Pelagibaculum spongiae: one gene and its partners. The protein of the gene in region 1 interacts with the protein of each later gene in a pairwise test. Links are inferred from orthologs where the notes say so. Each region holds a gene or a part of one and is shown on either strand. Other genes may lie near its edges. The genes, in order: accC, ribD and cysM.

Region 1 (3,116 bases):
TACCGGATAACACCAGTTTACCACCTGGTTTTACTCTAGCTGCCATTTCAGAGGAAAGCTCTATCAACGGGCCAGCTAAAATATTGGCGATTAACAGGTCAGCAACCGAATCTGGAGCATGTTCTGGCAACCAGCTACGGATTTGCTGTTCACTCAATGAATTCTTTTCAGCATTATCGCGTGTAGCGAGCAAAGCTTGAGGGTCAATATCAATACAATCAACTACGTTTGCACCCAGTAGTGCAGCGGCTACAGCCAGTATGCCTGAGCCGCAGCCGAAGTCTATTACCTGTAAATCTTGTGGGGGATGATCGGCTAACCATTTTAGACAAAGGAAAGTAGTTGGGTGAGTACCGGTACCAAAAGCCATGCCAGGGTCTAATCTGACATTGACCGCTTCAGGGTGAGGCGCATCAAGCCAGCTAGGGCAGATCCATAACTCACCGCCGCAGTGAACGGGGTGATATTCATCCATCCAAGCGCGATGCCAATCTTTGTCTTCCAACGCTTCAATTTTCAGGCCGGGTAACGGGTCAACTGCAACCTGCTCTTTTAGGAAATTTGTGACCTGATTCACATCGATATCTGCTTCAAACAGGCCGATTACCCGCAACTTCCCCCATAACGGCGTTTCGCCAGGCAATGGTTCCAGAATGGGGGCATCACCATTGTTTTGCAGCGTGACAGAAACCGCACCAGCAGCCAGCAATAAATCTTCAAACTGTTCTTGCTGTTGTTCGGTGGTGGATAATTGAATTTGGATCCAGGGCATTACTACTTCCTAAAACAAAAAAAAGGCCCGGTATAAACCGGGCCTGAGATAATAGCGAAAGGCTCGATTAAAGTCCGAGCTTTTTCTCAAGGTAATGGATGTTAGTGCCACCTTGTTGGAACTGGGTGTCACGCAAGATTTCCTTGTGAAGATCGATATTACTTTTGATGCCTTCGATAACCGTTTCATCCAAAGCAATAAGTGCTTTGCGAATCGCGGCATCACGATCGGTGCCGTAGCTGATGAGCTTACCGAGCAGTGAATCGTAATACTGAGGCACCACATAACCGTTATAGATATGGGAATCAAAACGGATGCCCGGCCCACCAGGAGCATGGAAGAAATCAATCTTGCCAGGGCTTGGGATAAAGGTAACCGGATCTTCTGCGTTGATACGGCATTCGATCGCGTGGCCCTTCACCTTAATATCAGACTGCTTAAGTGATAATGGATGGCCAGAAGCAATCAAAAGCTGCTCGCGAACCAAATCCACACCAGTGATTTCTTCAGTGATCGGGTGCTCTACCTGAATTCGAGTGTTCATTTCGATGAAGTAAAATTCACCGTCTTGGAACAAGAACTCAAACGTACCGGCACCGCGATAACCAATTTCTACGCAAGCTTGTGCGCAACGACCACCAATGCGCTGTCGCACTTCTTCACTAATGCCAGGTGCAGGTGCTTCTTCAACCACTTTCTGACAACGGCGTTGCATTGAGCAATCGCGCTCTGCCAGATGAATTGCGTTGCCTTGGCCGTCAGCCAGTACCTGAATTTCAATGTGACGAGGGTTTTCAAGGAATTTTTCCATGTAAACCATGTCGTTACTGAAGAAAGATAAGGCTTCGCTTTTGGTCAAGGAAATGGCGTTTAATAATGCCGCTTCACTATGAACTACTCGCATGCCACGACCACCGCCGCCACCAGAAGCCTTGATCATCACCGGATAACCAATCTCACGGGCAACTTGTATATTGCGTTCAGGATCATCACCCAATGGGCCGTCAGAGCCTGGTACGCAAGGTACGCCCGCTTTATTCATCGCCGCAATCGCGCTGACCTTATCGCCCATTAGGCGGATGGTTTCTGGCTTAGGGCCGATAAATGTAAAGCCACTTTTTTCTACCTGTTCAGCAAAGTCAGCATTTTCTGCCAAAAAGCCATAGCCAGGGTGAATCGCAACTGAATCAGTGACTTCAGCGGCGCTAATGATCGATGGGATCTGCAAATAGCTGGCAGAAGAATCTGCAGGGCCAATACAAACCGTTTCGTCTGCCAAGCGAACGTGCAGCAAATCACGATCTACATCTGAGTGAACTGCAACAGTTTTAATGCCGAGTTCCCGGCAAGCTCGCAAAATTCGCAGAGCGATTTCGCCACGGTTGGCGATAACTACCTTTTCAAGCATGGGTAGTGAGCCTCCTGCGATTTATTGAATGGTAACCAGTGGCTGGCCGAACTCGATTGGTTGGCCATTTTCAGCCAATACCGCCATCACGATGCCAGATTTGTCTGCTTCGATCTGGTTGAGCATTTTCATCGCTTCGATGATGCACAAGGTGTCGCCTTTTTTGACTTTCTGACCTTCAGTAACGAAAGGCTTAGCACCTGGAGATGGCGCAGAATAGAAAGTACCCACCATTGGGGATTTAACCTGGTGGCCTGCAATGACTTCAGCCGCTGGAGCTGCTTCAACAGCAGCAGGTGCTACAGCAGCAACCGGAGCCGCCGCAACAGGTGCAGCTGCATAATGGGTCGGTGCTGGAGAGTAGCGAGAGATGCGAACAGATTCTTCACCCTCAGAAATCTCAAGTTCAGCAATGCCAGAATCTTCAACCAAGTCGATCAGTTTTTTAATCTTACGAATGTCCATTGATATATCTCTTAACTTGCCGGTTTAGCCAAGCGCTCCAGCGCAGACGCCAGCGCTAGTTGATAGCCTTTGGGACCCAGCCCACAGATCACGCCGATTGCGATATCAGAAAACCATGACTTATGGCGGAAACTTTCCCGAGCATGCACATTAGAAAGATGCACTTCGATAAACGGAATAGAAACCGCCAGCAGGGCATCCCGCAGCGCAATGCTAGTGTGGGTAAATGCAGCTGGATTAAAAATTATAAAATCGATTTCACCGTGGGACTGGTGGATTCGGTCGATCAATAGATGCTCGGCATTGCTTTGAAATGCCTCAAGCTGATGACCTGCCTGCTTTGCTGTGTTAATCAAACCCTGATTAATACTATCCAAGGTGTCCGCACCATAATGACCAGGTTCTCTAACACCCAGCATGTTTAGGTTTGGTCCGTGAAGCACCAGCAATTTGGCCATGAATATTCGTCCC
Region 2 (2,927 bases), on another replicon or contig:
ATCAGACCTCGGCCATGGGTCGCCATAAAGTTAATGTCTTCAGGACGAACGGATTCGGCGGCCATTAACAGGTCACCTTCGTTCTCCCGATCTTCGTCATCCATTACGATGACCATTTTCCCCTGGCGAATGTCCTCGATTATTTCTTCTGTGGTGTTCAGACCTTGCTGCTCTGCCATCATATCTACTCGTCTTGGACTGTTATCTTCAAACTGGTTTTACTAAAAGCTGTGTTGGATAGAACGCTTACCCAAACACATCACTTAACCAAATTGAGTAAATCAGATGGTGCTAAACCCTATCTAACCTACTCACTATTACTGGTTTGCTCGGATTAGCCGAGAAAACCGCATTTGGCCAAATGTTCCAGTGATAAACCAGTGGCTGCTGATGTGTCGCCATTCTCGTCATTATCATCAGTGGTTGTATTGCGCTGAAGCAATCGCTCCAGATAACGCGCCAACAAATCAACTTCTAGGTTGATGCTGTCACCGGCTTTTAACCACTGAAGGGTTGTTCTTTGAAGCGTGTGCGGCACCAGATTGAGCTCAAAGTCATCACCGATCAATTTATTGACCGTCAAACTGACACCATCAATCGTGATTGAGCCTTTGCGGGCAATGTAGTGCGCCAAACTTTTTGGAGGACGGATTAAAAATCTTTCGCTGCGCCCGGAAGTATAACGCTTAAGTAATTGGCCGATGCCGTCGACATGGCCACTCACCAAGTGACCGCCCAAGCGGGTGGTTGGTGTTAGCGCTTTTTCCAGATTAACCGAATCACCAGAGTTGAGTTTGCCTAATGTAGTCAAACTCAAGGTTTCGCCTGAAACATCGGCTTCGAAACCTTTCCCTTGTGAGGGTAATTTTGTGGCGGTTAAACAAACGCCATTGACTGCAATCGAATCACCCAATTGAACATCGGACAGATCAAGACTGGCTGAATCTACTGAGACAACAAAATCTTCACCCTTTGGGGTAACTGCGCGGATTTTACCTATCGCTTCAACAATTCCGGTAAACATCTTCTATCCTGATTCAACTTTAAGCTCGGCTATAAAACCGTTGCAGTAATTCGCCAATCTTTGCCGATGGCGCGAATATCCTGAATTTGCAGATCAATAGCATCGGCCATTTGCTGTAATTCAGGTAAATCAAATAAACCTCTGGCAGTATTTCCCATTAATTTGGCTGCCATATAAACCACCAGCTCATCAACCAATCCTGCTTTAAGCAAACTCGCAGCTAAAACCGGACCTGCTTCAACATGAATCTGGTTAATTTCTCGCTGCCCCAGCAAATCCATCAATCGAATTAAATCGACCCGTTGTGAATTTTGCTGTGGCAACTGAACCACTTCAGCCTGCGGATGTTCGCCTTTAATTGCTGAAGCGATTAATACCTGACCATTCGATTCAAAAATGCGTGCCTGATGCGGCGTTTGCAATTTAGAATCAACAATCACTCGCAAAGGTTGGCGGTGTAATTCAGGCAGCTGAAATGCGCCTTCATCTCGAACATCCAGCTTTGGATCATCTGCCAGCAAAGTGCCGGTTGCGGTTAAAATAGCGTCAGCTTCAGCGCGCATTCGCTGCACATCGGCCCTAGCGGCAGCGGAGGTAATCCACTTGCTTTGGCCATTATCCATGGCGGTACGACCATCTAGACTCATTGCCAATTTCAGGCGAATCCACGGCCGACCTTTTTCCATTCGAGATAGAAATCCAACATTCAAGGCGCGCGCCGCTGCTTGTTGCACGCCAGATGTGGTGATGATGCCTTGATTTTGCAAGTAGCCAAGGCCTTTACCTGCAACCTGTGGGTTAGGATCTTGCATCGCTGCAACCACTCGAACCACTTTGGCCTTAGCCAATGCTTGGCAACAAGGGCCTGTTCGCCCATGGTGAGAACACGGCTCAAGTGTTACATAGGCGGTGGCACCTTCAGTTGCATTGCCTTGTGCTTTGGCATCGGCCAGCGCATTGATTTCGGCGTGGGGTTGGCCTGCCTGATGATGCCAGCCCTGGCCAATCACTTGATCATCTTTCACCAATACACAGCCCACCCGAGGGTTAGGGTGTGTGGTAAAGCGGCCTTTTTCAGCCAGCTGTAAAGCTAGGCTCATCCAGCGATCATCAGCGATCATTTACTTCTCTCATCACTACGCTTTAAAAATAACCAGCTGCAGATATCAATCGTCATGAGTCGATTAAAAAACCGGCTTAATCGACTGTTTTTTCACTGGCCATGCGGTCTAGTTCATCACGGAATTCTTCGATATCTTGAAAGCTGCGGTAAACCGAAGCAAATCGAACATAGGCTACTTCATCGAGTGCTCGTAATTCGATCATTACTTTCTCGCCGAGCTTATCAGAATGGACTTCCCGCTCACCGGTGGCACGCAAAGAATGCATGATGCGGGTAATGGATTTTTCGACTTCTTCTGCCGCGACTGGACGCTTTTCTAGCGCACGTAAAATTCCGCTGCGAAGTTTTTCTTCGTCAAAAGGCACCCGATTGCCGTCACGCTTAATAATGCGTGGCATCACTAATTCGGCAACTTCATAGGTAGTGAAGCGTTCCTGACAGGTTTGACACTGGCGGCGTCGGCGAATCTGGGATCCACCCCCTACCAGTCGAGAGTCGATGACCTTGGTGTCATCGGCATGGCAAAAAGGACAATGCATAGAGCTCGCTAGCCGTTAACCCTTAGGGGTACATTCAATAAACAGGGTCGGCATATTAACACCATGGCCAGCGCTTTGCATGGGTTTGAACTATAGACTCTGGCCGCAAAGGTAATACCTATGCGGCCAATAGGGTGTTCTTAATAATGAAGGCTATTGAAGTGGTGCGTCATCTTCTTTGACTGGCTGGCGTTCAATTAAACCGCGTTCCGCCATAATCATTGAAATTTCATCAATACAT
Region 3 (2,977 bases), on another replicon or contig:
GCAAAATAGCTTCAAAGCGTTGCTTTTGCCATTTTGGATCAATCGACTTAAACAGATCTGCCTTAATAAAGTTTACATTTTCCAAACCATTCAGTTTTGCATTATCCATGGCACGTAAAACCATGTCCTGCCCAACCTCAAAGCCAGTAACATTAGCCCCTGATTTAGCCATAGCTAAAGTGAAGTTACCTAAACCACAAAATAAATCTAAATATTGTTTAGCCGGTTGAATATCAATCCATTGCAGGGCTTGGTTGATCATTGCCCGGTTCATTTGGGGATTAACTTGAGTAAAATCAGATGGTGAGAATTTTAACTTCAGATCCGGCATGATTTGATAGATTAAAAACTCATCTCCATAAACCATTTCTATTGGGTTATCTGGCAGCTGGTAATAAACCGAAACTTGGTGCATTTCAGCCCATTGCTGCAAATGAGAAATAACTTTTTTAGCTGGTTTCTTTTGCCGCTTTACACCCACCAGACCTAATGAAATTTTCTGCTCAGAATAAGTAAGCTGTATTTCATCGGCACGAAAACCACTGGCAATTTCAGCCAACAGCGGTTGAAGCAAAGGTAAAATGGCTCGCAATTGTTTTACTAGCACCGGACAGCCGTCGTTTAACTCGACTATTTTGTGACTGGATGCATGTAAAAATCCGACCTGAACCAAACCTTTAGTGTAATTAACATGCAATCGGGCTCGATATCGATAACCCTGTTCACCGGTATTTTCAATATTAGAAAATAACGGCGGCTGCCAGCTTTGAACTTCACATTCAGCAAAATGCGCTAGCTGTTCCGCTAATATTTGTTGCTTGTGGCTGATTTGCTGTTCTAGCTGCAACATTTGCATGCTACAACCACCACATTTATCAAAATACTTACAAAATGGTTCAATACGCTGTGGACTGGCTTCGATCACTTTTAATAAACTGGCATGATCTTGTTTAGATAACTGTTTTTCAATTCTGCACTCAACCATTTCTCCCGCCAAAGCACCAGAAATAAAAACAATCTTGCCATCATTATGGGCAACCCCTCTACCATCATGACTTAACCGATCAACCTTTAAGGTTAACTTTTGATTATTTTGTCGCAATGGCGGTTGTTTACGCCCACCAGTAACCATTCGAACCAAGGGATTTCTCCAAAAACTATGACTGACTAAAAACACCACTGGACAGGTAACGATCACCCCGATCACAAATAATCACCACAATTGTGGCGTTTTCTATGGTCTGTTCCAGTTTCAACGCTGCAGCAAGCGCTCCGCCAGACGAAATGCCGGCACATAATCCTTCAACCCGAGATAGTTTTCGGGTCATTTCTTCTGACTCGGCCTGATTAACATCGATAGTTTGATCAACCCGTACCGCTTCAAAAATTTCTGGTAAATAAGCTTTCGGCCAACGGCGAATACCGGGAATTGATGAGGTTTCATCTGGTTGAACACCCACAATTCTGACTGATTCATTTTGCTCTTTAAGATAGCGCGACACGCCCATAATAGTTCCAGTGGTGCCCATAGCTGAAACAAAGTGGCTCACTTCACCGTCGGTTTGTTGCCAAATTTCTGGCCCAGTAGTTAAGTAATGCGCATTCGGGTTATCAGGGTTAGCAAACTGATTAAGTACTTTACCTTCACCCCGCTGCTGCATTTCCAAAGCTAAATCTCGCGCACCTTCCATTCCTTGCGCTTTAGTAACGCCGATTAATTCGGCGCCATAAGCCTGCATGGCATCTTTACGTTCTTGGGTACTATTTTCCGGCATAATTAGCCGCAATTTATAACCTTTAACCGAAGCAGCCATCGCAAGCGCAATACCGGTATTACCGCTGGTAGCTTCGATTAAAGTATCGCCAGCTTGAATTTCGCCTCGTAATTCAGCCTGCACAATCATATTCAATGCAGGCCTGTCTTTAACCGAGCCAGCTGGGTTATTGCCCTCTAGCTTGGCGAGAATTCTATTATTGCGAGATTTATCATTCAGGATTCTTGTCAGCTCGACCAGAGGCGTATTTCCTACTAGGTCAGCTATTGTTGGATAGCGCATTTTCTACTCAGAACCTCTTTTTGGCAGTACATCATATCATTTGTTGCAGATTGACAATGACTTCAACCTCGCTATCGGTTGCACTAATAGGGTTAGCGCGGGTAAACAGCAACCATGAAATGATGTCGACCTTTCATTTATTAAACAATCTATCAATTCAACTAGCTAAAGACCTTCAGAAGTTATTGAGGTTCCAAGGAATGCACTGTTAGAATGCATAACCAGCATATTACAAAAACAACTATAGATATCCCTTTGATTTTATCACCTACTTTCAAGATCATCAGAGCAGTTTCACTGTTACTGTTAAGCGCTTTTTTCTCACAGCAACTGGCTGCCAGAGAAAAAATTATTGTCGCTGGCGATTCACACAGCCCTGCAATCCATAAGTTCTATCAGTCATTTGCAGAACAGCTCGCCAGTAATAGTGGTAATTTTTCCAGCCAACTTCATCTTTTCAGTAGTGATAAAAAGCTTTTCTTAAATCCTGGCGACTGGCTGGTTTGCCTGGGAATAGAATGCCTCGCACAAACTCGAGGTTTTGACCATAAAAAGACTATTGCTCTAATGGTTAACAACAAGGCGCTGCTTGGCACAAGCTGGCATAAAACACTGCCGATAGTACTTGCTGACCAACCATTTGAGCGCTACCTGAAGCTCACCCGAGCAATAATACCCAACAGCAAAAATCTGATTGCACTAGTTCCGCCACCTCAGCAGCGTTTAGCAAACTTGAAAAATATTGCCCGCAGTAACGGCTATTCATTAATTGGCGCAACAGTTTCTGGTAACAAAATGCCATTGCGAATTCTTGAGCGTCTACTAAAACGAGCTGATGCGGTTATTTTACTGCCAGAACCCAAAATAATTGCACCTAACAACATTCAGCCAATGCTTTTATCTACATTTCGCGCCAGAGT

Evidence for each region.
Region 2: the proteins of accC (region 1) and ribD interact in binary tests that used the Escherichia coli proteins (3 or more experiments, as listed by UniProt). The link is inferred for Pelagibaculum spongiae from one-to-one orthologs.
Region 3: the proteins of accC (region 1) and cysM interact in binary tests that used the Escherichia coli proteins (3 or more experiments, as listed by UniProt). The link is inferred for Pelagibaculum spongiae from one-to-one orthologs.

What each region holds. Positions count from the first base shown.
Region 1 is NZ_QDDL01000008.1:15,411-18,526, forward strand. What follows is about bases 11-2,967. They hold accC (acetyl-CoA carboxylase biotin carboxylase subunit), read right to left. Parts: upstream 2,181-2,967; coding sequence 840-2,180; downstream 11-839. Other genes in these bases: prmA (50S ribosomal protein L11 methyltransferase), read right to left, coding at 11-772; accB (acetyl-CoA carboxylase biotin carboxyl carrier protein), read right to left, coding at 2,202-2,645; aroQ (type II 3-dehydroquinate dehydratase), read right to left, coding at 2,657-2,967. In the rest of the region: more of prmA, read right to left, coding at 1-10; more of aroQ, read right to left, coding at 2,968-3,103. UniProt on the Escherichia coli protein: This protein is a component of the acetyl coenzyme A carboxylase complex; first, biotin carboxylase catalyzes the carboxylation of the carrier protein and then the transcarboxylase transfers the carboxyl group to form malonyl-CoA.
Region 2 is NZ_QDDL01000001.1:66,898-69,824, forward strand. The notes cover bases 100-2,867. They hold ribD (bifunctional diaminohydroxyphosphoribosylaminopyrimidine deaminase/5-amino-6-(5-phosphoribosylamino)uracil reductase RibD), read right to left. Parts: upstream 2,146-2,867; coding sequence 1,054-2,145; downstream 100-1,053. Other genes in these bases: ribBA (bifunctional 3,4-dihydroxy-2-butanone-4-phosphate synthase/GTP cyclohydrolase II), read right to left, coding at 100-179; DC094_RS00340 (riboflavin synthase), read right to left, coding at 335-1,024; nrdR (transcriptional regulator NrdR), read right to left, coding at 2,222-2,686; DC094_RS00355 (propionyl-CoA synthetase), read right to left, coding at 2,840-2,867. Also shown: more of ribBA, read right to left, coding at 1-99; more of DC094_RS00355, read right to left, coding at 2,868-2,927. UniProt on the Escherichia coli protein: Converts 2,5-diamino-6-(ribosylamino)-4(3h)-pyrimidinone 5'-phosphate into 5-amino-6-(ribosylamino)-2,4(1h,3h)-pyrimidinedione 5'-phosphate.
Region 3 is NZ_QDDL01000011.1:51,939-54,915, forward strand. Bases 108-2,925 are described here. They hold cysM (cysteine synthase CysM), read right to left. Parts: upstream 2,058-2,925; coding sequence 1,158-2,057; downstream 108-1,157. Other genes in these bases: rlmD (23S rRNA (uracil(1939)-C(5))-methyltransferase RlmD), read right to left, coding at 108-1,207; DC094_RS18850 (ABC transporter substrate binding protein), read left to right, coding at 2,271-2,925. In the rest of the region: more of rlmD, read right to left, coding at 1-107; more of DC094_RS18850, read left to right, coding at 2,926-2,977. UniProt on the Escherichia coli protein: Two cysteine synthase enzymes are found. Both catalyze the same reaction. Cysteine synthase B can also use thiosulfate in place of sulfide to give cysteine thiosulfonate as a product.